3 regions of the Oleiphilus sp. HI0043 genome follow, and region 3 is predicted to be linked to each of the others. Evidence: predicted binding sites of a transcription regulator. Region 3 holds the regulator's gene; each other region holds the start of a gene.

Region 1 (4,216 bases), on a different contig from region 3:
TTCATTAACCAACTCTTTTGCCAAACTATCTGGTACTTTCCCTGTCTCCTCAAAAGCTCTCGTAATCGTATTCGCCAAATGCTTTTCAGTAAGAAACTCATACACCCCGTCAGTAGCAAGAATAAAGATATCTCCCTCACTTAGAGGAAGCGCTCGATAGTCCATTTCCAAAGTGTCATGAACGCCCAATGCGCGGGTCAGGTAACTCGTTTCTGCATCAACGACATGTCGATGATCCTTGGTTAGTTGCTCAAGGTTATTGTCAGCAAGCCTGTAGATACGTGAATCACCAGAGTGAAAGCAATAAGCAGTGTTCGACTTAATAACAAGCGAACTAAAGGTACAGATATAGCCTTTGTCTTTATTAAAGCGATGCGGGCTATTTTGGGTCTGCGCGAACAGCCAGGAGTTAGCTGCTTTAAGAACCCGTTGAGCAGAGGTCTTCACAGACCAGGAGTCTGATGTGCTGTAGTAGTCCTGTATAAAACCTTTAACCGCGGTTTCACTCGCAATCTGGCTTACATTGCTGCTACTAATACCGTCAGCCAAAGCGACCACCAGCCCTTTGGACGCGAGCAAAGGCTCTTCCGGGGCATAGGCTGCATGGAAGTCCTGATTCAGGTCTTTCTTTCCTGCAGTTGAATACTGACTAACAGATACTTTAAGTTGTTTAGACATAAAAAACCCCGCCATTTCTGGCGGGGCTCCTATTATATTATTTTAGTATTAAGCGACCTTACGCTCTGGATTAGTCCTAACATGCGTCCAGTATAGTGGCAGACCTACTAGTAAGAAGCCGCCAGCAAGGTTACCCAAAGCTGTTGGGATTTCGTTCCATACGAAGTACTCGTATAAACCAAAGTCACCGCCCATGATCATAGAGAATGGGAATAGGAACATGTTTACAATAGAGTGTTCAAAGCCCATAAAGAAGAAGAGCATTACCGGCATCCACATTGCAATGATCTTACTCGTTGCAGAGGTTGAAATCATTGCACCGACAACACCCATCGATACCATCCAGTTACACAGCATGCCACGAATAAATATCGTGAACCAGCCATCAGCACCATGCGCTTGATAACCCAGTGTTCTTGACTCACCAATGGTGCTCACTTTAGCTGCCAAGGCACCGCCGTCAGTGTTGTAACCATAAGTTAGAATAAACGAAGCAAAGAAAGCTGTGGTCAGTGCGCCACCAAAGTTACCAAGGAAAACCAAGCCCCAGTTTCTCAACATTTGCGGCACGGTACAGCCATTACGTTTATCAAGTATTGATAGCGGCACTAGCGTGAACACACCGGTTAACAAATCGAACTTCATCAAATAGAGCATGATAAAGCCGACAGGGAATAAAAGTGAGCCAACTAATAAACTGCCTGTTTTCACAATAACAGTAATAGCAAAGAATGCGGCGAGCCCTAGAATTGCACCCGCCATGAATGCACGTACTAACGTATCTTTGGTGGACATGAAAATTTTCTGTTCACCTGAATCAACCATTTTGGTGGCGAATTCACTCGGTTCGATATAGGCCATAATTAATCTCTCTTAGATTAGGTTTAAAAATTTACATAATCTGAGAGAGCATAGCTCGGGCCGTTTTTAGACTTCACATTAAATAACAATTACTTATATTCGTAATCACTGAAATCTATATACCTATAAGTGAATAAGTTAGGCTCACTTATAGAGAGCAAAACATGGCTTTGTTTAGTTTTGGTGCGATAGTTGACGCTGAAGCGAGATCTCACTTACTTTCTGATTTCCACATATTTCAGCCGATGCAAACCCTTTTCATCCAGCTCCAGTATAAAGCTAACCTTATCACCCGCCTTGAATGGCTCAAGTGACAAAGACTCACTAACTCTGAAAGTCATCAACATAGGGGCCCAATTGAGTTCGGGAATCGGCCCATGTTTGATATTCACTAAGCCCTCCTCTGCAGCAACTTGGGTAATCAAACCATAAGCTGAAACTTCCTGAATCGTTTCTCCCATTATTCCTTCTGTCGTGCCATGGCCATTATTGATTGGTTTAAGCGGTGTACTGCAGGCCGAAAGCAAGGTGATCATGCTAAGCAAGACTAATAGGCGCATAAGTGTCATCTCCGAATTTAAAGTAGCTAATTTTAGCACTATAGCCTTTAGCATCGTCCAGAGGTAGCATGTATTGGTCTATTGGCTACATAGCTTTCAATCGAGTCTGACCCCCTTGAAAAAAGATGATTAAGAAACTTAAGTTTCAGCGCCTTTTGGCGATGATTTATATCGGTGCAGCACTGGGAATCATACATTTCTGGTGGCAGTTCTTTAACGGCTCGCTCTTTTCTATCGAAGAGCTAAGAGCACTGATGCCACATTTTGAAGGCTATTACTTGTGGGAAAGAAGCTTTGTGCTGCCTGATTTAATTCTGGCCTTTGGTATGCTAGTTTCTGCCCTGCCTTTGTGGTGCAACCAATGGATGCAAAAGGGCCGAGTACTCGCAGCAGCCTGCGCCGGTGCGGCACTGTTCCTGGGGTTACTGGATTTGAGTTATGGTTTTTCGAGTGGTCTCTACCGCTTAGACCACCGTTTTGCAGGTGTCGTATTAGAAGCCGGCTTATCGATCACGGCAGTTGGCCTCTTAGGTCTAATCATTTTACTTTTTAGCCCCCAACAAGCTCGACCAGATTAAGCATCTGCTTCTAGCGACTCCTTCAGTAGTATCGTCTTCAATATATCGGGGTGGGTAACGATCCCGACAATCTGTTGATTCTCGAATACCGCTATCGCGTCCAAGCCATACTCCAACAAAGCTGGTGCTAAGTCTTCTACCTGAGTTTCTGGGTGGGTTGATAACAACGATTCGTGACAGAAGGCGTTTAGCGAGCTTTTCTGCATTTCCTCGAGGTTACCACCCTGTGGGCTCATTAGAAAAGGGACGATCTTTTTATCAGATAGCATTCCGCAATATTTCTGTTCCTCATCAAGAATGACCAGGTGATGTATTTCATACTTCTGCATAATACGCCAGGCATCTTCGAGCGTCTTATCTTTGCTGATACTCAGTACCGGCGAGCTCATAATATTCTTCACTCTCCCCAAAGGGCTTCGGGCGGGCTTAACTTCTTGGTAGGCAGAAATCGCTTTCTGCTGGCTTGCACTCGGCTCCAGGGGTTTCTGCTTTGACTTTTGACGATGATCTTTAAAATCTTCGGGGTCGGTTTCAGCTTTAGAATGAACTTTCTGTATTTCAGTCAGTTCATCCGTTGGAGGAATATCACGCACCCTAAACTTACGGTCTAGTGGTGTAACGAGCCCTGTCCTTACATCGTGTACAAAAAATACGGCCATGCTGTCATGTCACCTTCATATTGGAATTCTAAGCTTATATGAATATAAATCGGCCGTTGACCTACATCAATGAGCTTTTTTTTGTAGCGCGCTATTCTGGCGTTGACTTGTAGCATAGTAGGAGTAGTGAAAATGTCTTCACATCATGAGCAAATTGAGAAATTTGCAAAGAAATTAGAAGAATGGGATTACAAAATCGACCGCATGGAGCACAGGGTAAAGGACTTGCCTGACGAGCTACGATCAATCGCACAAAATAAATATCAAAAACTGCTAGATTATCGTTCAGGACTGAAAGAAAAAGAGGAACAGCTTGTCGCGTCCTCAGAGCATGCAGTGCATGAAATTGAGAAATCCGTCGAAGAGGTCTGGGATACATTCGGACTATTATTCAAAGACGTAGAGATGGAAGTCGAAGTCGAAGGCACCTGAGCTGGTCAGAAGGTTCCAAAAAGTACGCTAGTTAGTTGAGTAAGCCGTAATACATTGTTCATTGTGTATTGCGGCTTTTTGCTTTCTGTTATACGTTTTTGATCATATTCGATGACAGGTTTGCTTCACAATACTCGCCCTGCCTGAATGTGACTCACCGCGGACTAGCGCGGAAAGCTGCCCCCATTCTTGCTAATCCATTCCTGAGAGGCCTGATTCCAGGTCACTCGCTTACCCAACTGTTCCTGCAAGTCTTTTCGATACTCGGCAATATGACATACCTGTTCGATCATACGAACTTTAAAGGCGTCATCATTGTCGAGAAACTCTACGCCCAGCTCGTATGGGCTGCCTTGCTTGTCACTTTGCTCTCGGCACCAACGAATAATTGCATTGACCTTAAATACCGGCTTAACCGAAGGTATTTTCAGCTTCACCACAGTATCTT
Region 2 (4,216 bases), on a different contig from region 3:
TGAGTAAGATAAAAGTTTTAATTGTTGATGACTCCGAGCTAATTAGGCAGGTTTTATCTGAAATTATTGGCTCGGCACCAGACCTTGAGGTTGTGGCTGTCGCTGAGCATCCGCTTGATGCTCGTGAGAAAATTAAGCAGTTCAGTCCAGATGTACTGACTTTGGATATTGAAATGCCAAAAATGGATGGCATTACATTTCTGCGAAATTTGATGAGATTGCGTCCCATGCCGGTCGTTATGATCTCTACTTTAACTAGTAAAGGAGCTCCGGCTACGCTTGATGCGCTTTCAATTGGCGCAGTTGACTATATCGCAAAACCACAAGGTGGTTCCTGGGATAACCTTTCGGATTATGCGCTAACAATTCAGAGTAAAGTTAGAAATGCTGCCATTGCGAATATGGCGGCTCATGATAGAGTGCTTTCGTCGAAGCAAGCTTCTAGTGAGGCGACAGAAAAACGTAAATTTGACGGGCGAAAAATTATTTGTATCGGAAGTTCTACGGGTGGAACGGAAGCTCTACGTGAAGTCCTGCAAGGGATGCCAGCAAACTGCCCGCCTATTGTTATGGCGCAGCATATACCTGCTACCTTTAGTGCCTCATTGGCGCAGCGGCTTGATGGACACTGTGAAATCACAGTTAAGGAAGCAAAGAGTGGTATGCCTTTGGAGCCGGGCCATGCTTATTTAGCGCCAGGCGACTTCCATTTAAAAGTTTACGAGAAAAACGGGCGCTTGGTTACCTCTCTATATGATGGAGAGAAGGTCAGTGGTCATAAGCCTTCGGTCAATGTATTATTCGACTCAGTCGCACAGCATTATGGGAAATATGCAGTTTCAGCTATCCTAACGGGGATGGGAAGTGATGGCGCCGAAGGTATGGAAAGAATACTTTCAGTGGGCGGTGCAACTTTTGCTCAAGATGAAGCAACGAGTGTTGTATGGGGAATGCCCGGCGCAGCTGTTAAACTTAACGCTGTGCAAAAAGTGCTCCCGATAAATAAAATTCGAGAAGCGCTACTTAAGGCTTGTGAAAGGTAGCGTTAGGAAATATCTATTTAGACAAAGGTGAGGCATAAATGTCAATCACATCAGTACTTTCAACGGATGATAACTCTCTAACTATTGCGATTAAAGGTCGCTTTGACTTTGCTTCGCATCAGAGTTTTTGTGACGCTTACGAAGGAAAAGACAACGGTGTTAGTGAATATCGCATCGATATGCGCGACGTCAGTTATCTAGACAGCTCTGCTTTGGGAATGTTGTTGTTACTTAAGGATCACGCAAAAGAAAATGTAAAAATCAGCATAGTTCACTGTTCTGATGAGGTAAAAAAGATATTCGAGATCTCTAATTTTAAACAGCTATTCGATATTCATTAAATTAAGTACCATTCTCTAAATAGCGGATATTGGCCCGATATTCGCATAATCCTCCCTAAAGCGTAGTGTAATCAAGTTAGACGACTAACTTGAGCGCCTACAATTCGCTTGTCCTAAAGCTATTTTTTCTAAGTCATAATTAATATGGCTTGAGCGAAACGGGTGGTTGTTGTTCATGCAAAATATATCTCTATCAAACCCTGTATCAGCAGGAAACGCACCAGCAGCGTCAACTAGCGGTCCAGCATTGGGCGCGAGCAGCGAACCGGGTGCATCACCCATAGAGGGTTCATTTGGTGCTACATTAACAGGTGTCTATCAGTCTTCTATAAGTCCTGAGAAACTTGATGATATTGCTGCTAAGCTTGAAGCTTTAGGGCTGGATTCAAGCTTCCTGGATGATATCAACGCATTATTGAGTGGCAATTTAATGTCTCTGGATGCGGCACAGCAAGGCATAGAATTGCCGGAAATGAGTACTTTTCTTTCTAACTCGCTGGCAGAGCTTGAGAGTGGTCTTGGATTTTCAAGTGATGACATACCCGAAGATGTGTTGGCATCTTTGCTAAATACGGTAAATGGGATACAACAAGCCCTTGCACCGGTAAGTGCTAACCTTCCACAAGCATTGACTGGGCTTGATTCAGGTGTGGCGCCAGTAAGTGTTTTGCCTGGCGTATCTTTTCAAAACCAGGATGCTAAGAAGTCTCAGGTGAACCTAAATACGGCAAACCAAATTCAAGCAGCTCCGCTTACCAATTCTAATATTGATTCAGGGCTTGGGTTGTCTCCTCAGAATTTGTCCCAAAATGGCAGTGCTAAGCTCAATTTGGAAGAGGAGGTTGTTAGTCAGGCATTGCAAGGTGAATCAAAGTTTAAGGCGATTGCGGATAGTACTAGTAGTGTTGAAAGCATTCTGGAAAAAACGATTGGTAGTGGTGTAGAGCGTTCATCTTCGCTACTTAAAACAACGTTTTCGGAAGTGCAGCAGAAATTAGATAACGCGCCTTACTCGACAACAGTAATGACGGGTTTGGATGAGGTTGAGTGGGGGGAGGAAGTTGGCCAGAAGATAGTTTGGCTTACGGGAAAGGCAATTCAGTCTGCAGAGATCCACTTAAACCCTGCTGAGCTTGGTCCAATTGATGTAAAAATTTCTGTTCAAAATGATGCAGCAGCCATTACATTTAACGCCCATAATGCTTCAGTCAGGGAAATGCTTGAATCTAACGTTGTGCGTTTACGTGAAATGATGGAGACAAACGGCGTTGAGCTTCAGGAAGTGAATGTCGATGCACGCAGCGGTGATGAGCGTTTTGCATCCAATGATCAGCAGCAAGGTTCTAATGGCTCGGAAGATCAGCAAGAAGATTCTGAAGATTCTAGTAGTGAAACAGCTACGACAGAATCGATTTCACGCTCCTCTTCAAATCTCGTTGACTACTTTGCCTGATAAGTTTTTATCAGGCCCTCTTCATTTTCGCCCTCTTTAAGCTAAACTAATATCAAATAGTTAAAGGCAACAGTTAAGCTTCCGTTTAAACGGAGAACTGTTGTTTTTGGCATACACTTTGCTGGATATCTGTAAAGGTGCTCAGCTGCGATTTGATATGACGGGATTTTGACGTGGCAGAAGAAGAAAACAAAACTGAAGAAGAGCAATCTGGCGAAGGTGGTTCAAAGAAAAAGCTAATTATTATTATTGCGATCGTTGCAATTTTAGCTATTGGTCTATCGGTTGGTGTGACGATGTTTTTGCTTGGTGGCGATGAAGACGCACCAACTGAACCGGTTATTGAAGAAGAAGTAAAGGAGCCAGCTAGCTACATTCCAATTAAGCCAGCATTTTTGGTTACGTTTAATGTCGATGGGCGTCAGCGGTATATGCAGATTTCATTATCTGTTTCTAGTCGTGATGCCAGTGCTTTGGATGCTTTAGACCACCATATGCCTTTGATACGTTCACGTTTATTGAATGTATACGCAGATCAGGACTTTCAACAGATTCGCACTGAGGAAGGTAAGTTAGCGCTTCAAGCTCAGACAGTCGAAGTGATTAATACTGTCTTAAGTAGTGAAGAGGCTGGTGAGATAGAGAACGTTTATTTCACTAATTTTGTATTGCAGTAGTTTTGTTCAAGATGTTTTAAGTTATTTGTTTGGTGTTATTTTCGCGACCGTCAAATAGCTTATTTTGTGATTGCTTAAAAATTCATATAGTCAGGTATTAGTGTGCAAGATTTATTATCACAAGACGAGATAGATGCGTTATTGCATGGTGTCGATGATGGTGATATCGACACGGAGGACGATGCCGATGAAGAAGGTATACGCAATTACGACTTAGCGAGCCAAGATAGAATTGTGCGCGGGCGCATGCCTACGCTCGAAATGATCAATGAAAGGTTTGCCCGCTACACCAGAATCAGCTTGTTTAACCTGCTCCGTAGAAACGCCGACGTTTCTACGGGCGGTGTCCAGATCATGAAGTTTGGAGAGTATATCCATACTCTTTACGTTCCTACCAGTTTAAATATTGTCAAAATCAGACCTCTTCGCGGAGCTGGTTTATTTATTTTTGATGCCAAGCTAGTTTTTAAACTTGTTGATAACTTCTTTGGTGGTGATGGGCGTCATGCAAAAATTGAAGGGCGTGAGTTTACGCCTACCGAGATTCGGGTTGTTCATATGGTACTCGAACAAGTCTTTATCGATATGAAGGAAGCGTGGAGCGCAGTTTTCAAAATTGATTTTGAGTATATGAACTCTGAAGTTAACCCTTCAATGGCGAATATTGTTAGCCCTAGTGAAGTGATAGTAATTAGTACCTTT
Region 3 (4,216 bases):
TATACGCGCCAAGGGAGATCAGACCCAAGGGTCTCGAGTTAAAATTCATTACTACCCTAATGCCGAGACCGCATCGGAAAATACTGAAGTGCCACTAATAAAAGGTTCTCCAGAAAACGAAAACAAACTGCCACTCGAACCTGCTCCAAATGCCGAGTCCGGTGCCGAGCAAAAGCAATAGACCTGAGCAACAATGAAAACTTTAAAAGCAGAAAACCTAGCCAAGGCCTATGATAAACGCCAAATAGTTAAAGATGTTTCCCTGACTATCAACAGCGGTGAAGTGATCGGGCTGCTCGGCCCTAACGGTGCTGGTAAAACCACTTGTTTCTATATGATTGTAGGCCTGGTTAAGCATGATAAAGGCAAGATATCAGTTAATGATACCGACCTATCATCCATGGCTATGCATGATAGGGCACGAAACGGTGTCGGCTACCTGCCCCAGGAAGCTTCAATATTTAGAAAGTTAAGTGTTCGAGACAATATCCTGGCGGTACTAGAGATTAGAAAAGATCTTTCTCGCAGCGAAAGGCGACAAAGAATGGAAGCCTTACTCGAAGAGTTTCACATCACTCACATCAAAGATAGTCTTGGCATGGCCTTGTCAGGCGGTGAACGTAGGCGAGTGGAAATAGCCAGAGCTTTAGCAATGGAGCCTGACTTCATTCTACTCGATGAGCCCTTCGCAGGTGTCGACCCAATATCGGTCAACGACATCAAGTCAATCGTCTCTCACCTTAAAAGTAAAAATATCGGCGTACTCATAACCGATCACAACGTTAGAGAAACGCTGGATATTTGTGAAAAAGCCTATATTGTTGGTGATGGCCATATCATTGCTTCAGGAAGTGCTGAAGACATTCTGAATAATGAAAAGGTCAAACAAGTCTACTTGGGCAATCAATTCAAATTATAAGCCAGTGGCTAGTTCATAGCATTCGATTCGAACAGCATATACAAACAATTAAGCATGACTTTCAGCTTAGAAATGAGTAGCATGCAATTTTCACGTCAACAAGACGATAACTTGATCTAAAACAATTATTTGTAGGCTGGTAACGTAAATATACTTTTATTTGTTTCACACTTTGCTATCTTCGCACTACACTTGTGTAAATGAAGTAAATATAAATACGTTTATTCACAGCGACCATTTCCGCAAAATATAATAAGCGACAATACATGATTCAAAATTTAAGTCTTAAGTTGGTGACATCCTCATGAACATGAAGGTTTCTCTCCAATTAAAGCTCGGTCAACAACTGACAATGACACCTCAATTGCAGCAAGCAATCCGCTTGCTACAATTGTCGACTCTTGACCTTCAAAACGAAATACAAGAAGCATTGGAATCTAATCCTATGCTCGAACTCCAGGACGATAACAACGAGCCTGGAAATACAAGTGATAAACAAGAAAATCAGAATGAAAGTCATCAAAATGATGGCAACGAGTACGCCTCTCAGGACAACCAACAAAGCAGTAGTACAGACACCAGTTCGAGCGAAGCACCTGCTAGCAATGAAGCCGACACGCCTAGTGAAGAGTGGTCAGATACTATACCGGAAGATCTGCCTGTTGATACGGCTTGGGATGACATATATACAAACAATGCGCCCAGTGGTCCCGTTCCCGAAGATGACAACAATGCCTTCGAACAAAGAAACGCTGCTACCGAGTCTCTTGCAGATCATCTAGATTGGCAACTTAACCTTACCCCCATGTCTGATCGCGACCGATACATTGCGATGTCATTAATCGACGCAACAGATACAGACGGCTACCTAACGAATACCGTTGAAGAGATACACGAGGGGCTGCACAACTCAGATGACGAAGACCCGGTTGAATTAGATGAAGTTGAAGCCGTCTTAAAACGCGTGCAGCACTTTGATCCACCTGGGGTATTTGCCAAAGACCTGCCCGACTGTTTGCTGCTACAGTTACGCCAGCTACCAAAAGATACGCCCTGGCTACCACAAGCAAAGCTTGTAATCAGCCACTACCTGAACTTATTAGGATCAAGAGACTACGCTCAACTAATGCGACGCAGCCGCCTTAAAGAGCATGAACTGAAAGAGGTTATCTCTCTAATTCAGTCTTTGAACCCTAAACCAGGTGAATCCATTGCTTCTTCCGAGCCTGAGTACATTGTGCCAGATGTCGTCGTAAAGAAAGAAAAAGGACGCTGGAAAGTTGAGCTCAACCCAGAGATTGCGCCAAAAATAAGGGTCAATGCAAATTATGCTTCGTTTATAAAGAGAGCTGACTCCAGTAACGACAACACCTTTATGAAGGATCAACTTCAAGAAGCAAAGTGGTTTATTAAAAGCCTACAAAGTCGTAACGAGACGCTTCTAAAAGTGGCAAGTAAGATAGTAGCTCACCAACAAGGCTTCCTTGACTATGGTGATGAAGCGATGAAGCCGCTGATTTTACATGATATTGCTGAAGCGGTAGAAATGCATGAGTCCACCATATCTCGTGTGACAACACAAAAGTACATGCATACGCCACGAGGCATATTTGAACTCAAATACTTTTTCTCAAGCCACGTCAGCACAACTACTGGCGGAGAGTGCTCGTCAACAGCGATTCGCGCAATTATTAAGAAGTTAATATCAGCAGAAAACCCTAAAAAACCTCTTAGCGATAGCAAGATTGCCGACTTGTTGAAAGAGCAAGGAATTAACGTCGCCCGCCGCACTATCGCAAAATACCGCGAAGCGATGTCGATCCCCCCATCGAACGAAAGAAAAAGATTGGTTTAATACAATATTTGATAACTTGCTGCCTGCAGCAAGTTGATTTGATAAGCGAAAAGTGAGTCAATATTCAACTCTCGCTAAAAATAACGATGATAGGAGAATACTATGCAATTAAATATCACTGGCCATCATGTAGATTTAACTGATGCACTTAAAGAATATGTGAAAACCAAATTGCAAAAGCTAGAGCGCCATATTGGCGGCATTAGCAACGTACAGGTAACCCTTTCTGTATCGAAACAAGCACATATTGCTGAATCAACGCTACATATCGCTGGTGCAGATATCCACGGCCACGCCGAGAACGACGACATGTATGCCGCTATCGACCAGCTAGTTGATAAGCTAGACCGTCAAATTCTTAAGCACAAGGAAAAGAAAGTTGACCGCGCACACGGCGCAGCAGCACGCTAGTTATTAGCGATCTTTAGAGTCGAAAAATGTCTGAAAATAAAATTACTATCGAGGCCATCTTGTCACCGGAGCTAACCCAACGCGGTTTGCCCGGTGGTAGCAAGAAAAAAGTTCTTCAACAGGCTGCACACCTGGTCTCAAAACAATTTCCTCATCTTGATGAAACTGAAATATTTGACAACCTTATTTCTCGTGAACGACTGGGAAGCACGGGAGTTGGGCAAGGAATTGCCATTCCCCACAGCAGACTGGAAAACTGCAAACAAGTTATTGGTTGTCTATTTACACTTGAAAAAAAGATACCTTTTGACTCGATAGATAACGAAGACGTTGATATTCTTTTCGTTTTACTTGTCCCCTCCGAGGCGACGAGCGAGCACCTGGATCTTTTAAGTCAAATTGCAGAGAAGTTCAACAACACTGCTTTTTGCGATAGTTTAAGGGAATCTGCTACAGGCACTGAACTTTATCAGAAAATAATTGCTTAAGACCTACAAACCTTAGAAGCTCAAAATTGCTAGGAACTTCTTATGAAGCTCGTTATTGTCAGTGGCAGATCCGGTTCCGGAAAAAGCACGGCCCTTCACGTCCTTGAAGACATGGGGTATTACTGCATTGATAATTTACCGGTTGGGCTTTTACTAAACCTTGGTAAACAATCACTACAAGGTAAAGATACAAGGTTAAGTAACGTTGCGATCAGTATCGATGCTAGAAATCTGCAGGGTGGAATAGAAGCATTCCCCCAAGTTTACGAGAAGCTAAAGCAGATGGAGATTGATGTCGATATCATTTTTCTTGACGCACAAAGTGAGACGCTCCTAAAGCGCTTTCACGATACTCGACGCAAACACCCACTTAGCAGCACAACACACTCACTCACCGAAGCGATTGAAACCGAAAGAACGCTTCTCGACCAGCTGGCACTAAAAGCTGACCTGACTGTCGACACTACGAAACTAACCCTATACGAGTTAAGAGACCTCATAAAACTTAGAGTGACAGGCAAACGAGAGCAAGAGCTCGCCATA

The links. The regulator sigma-54, encoded in region 3, starts transcription at its own class of promoters, with help from an activator protein. The targets are predictions, from matches to a motif close to TGGCACNNNNNTTGCTNT.
Region 1: the regulator sigma-54 is predicted to act here: its motif matches at 1,585-1,602, upstream of A3729_RS17215 (formate/nitrite transporter family protein).
Region 2: the regulator sigma-54 is predicted to act here: its motif matches at 1,415-1,432, upstream of A3729_RS19145 (flagellar hook-length control protein FliK).

Annotation. Positions count from the first base shown of each region.
Region 1 is NZ_LWEY01001311.1:10,619-14,834, forward strand. It holds gene A3729_RS17210 (bifunctional protein-serine/threonine kinase/phosphatase) at 1-678, opposite strand, end outside; gene A3729_RS17215 (formate/nitrite transporter family protein) at 727-1,539, opposite strand; gene A3729_RS17220 (copper-binding protein) at 1,755-2,099, opposite strand; gene A3729_RS17225 (hypothetical protein) at 2,225-2,677, shown strand; gene A3729_RS17230 (HPP family protein) at 2,674-3,336, opposite strand; gene A3729_RS17235 (hypothetical protein) at 3,469-3,768, shown strand; gene A3729_RS17240 (PilZ domain-containing protein) at 3,933-4,216, opposite strand, start outside.
Region 2 is NZ_LWEY01001400.1:3,901-8,116, reverse strand. It holds gene A3729_RS19155 (chemotaxis response regulator protein-glutamate methylesterase) at 1-1,043, shown strand, start outside; gene A3729_RS19150 (STAS domain-containing protein) at 1,082-1,384, shown strand; gene A3729_RS19145 (flagellar hook-length control protein FliK) at 1,560-2,837, shown strand; gene fliL (flagellar basal body-associated protein FliL) at 3,011-3,514, shown strand; gene fliM (flagellar motor switch protein FliM) at 3,611-4,216, shown strand, end outside.
Region 3 is NZ_LWEY01001489.1:28,997-33,212, forward strand. It holds gene lptA (lipopolysaccharide transport periplasmic protein LptA) at 1-181, shown strand, start outside; gene lptB (LPS export ABC transporter ATP-binding protein) at 194-919, shown strand; gene A3729_RS21325 (RNA polymerase factor sigma-54) at 1,230-2,774, shown strand; gene hpf (ribosome hibernation-promoting factor, HPF/YfiA family) at 2,877-3,185, shown strand; gene ptsN (PTS IIA-like nitrogen regulatory protein PtsN) at 3,212-3,673, shown strand; gene rapZ (RNase adapter RapZ) at 3,716-4,216, shown strand, end outside.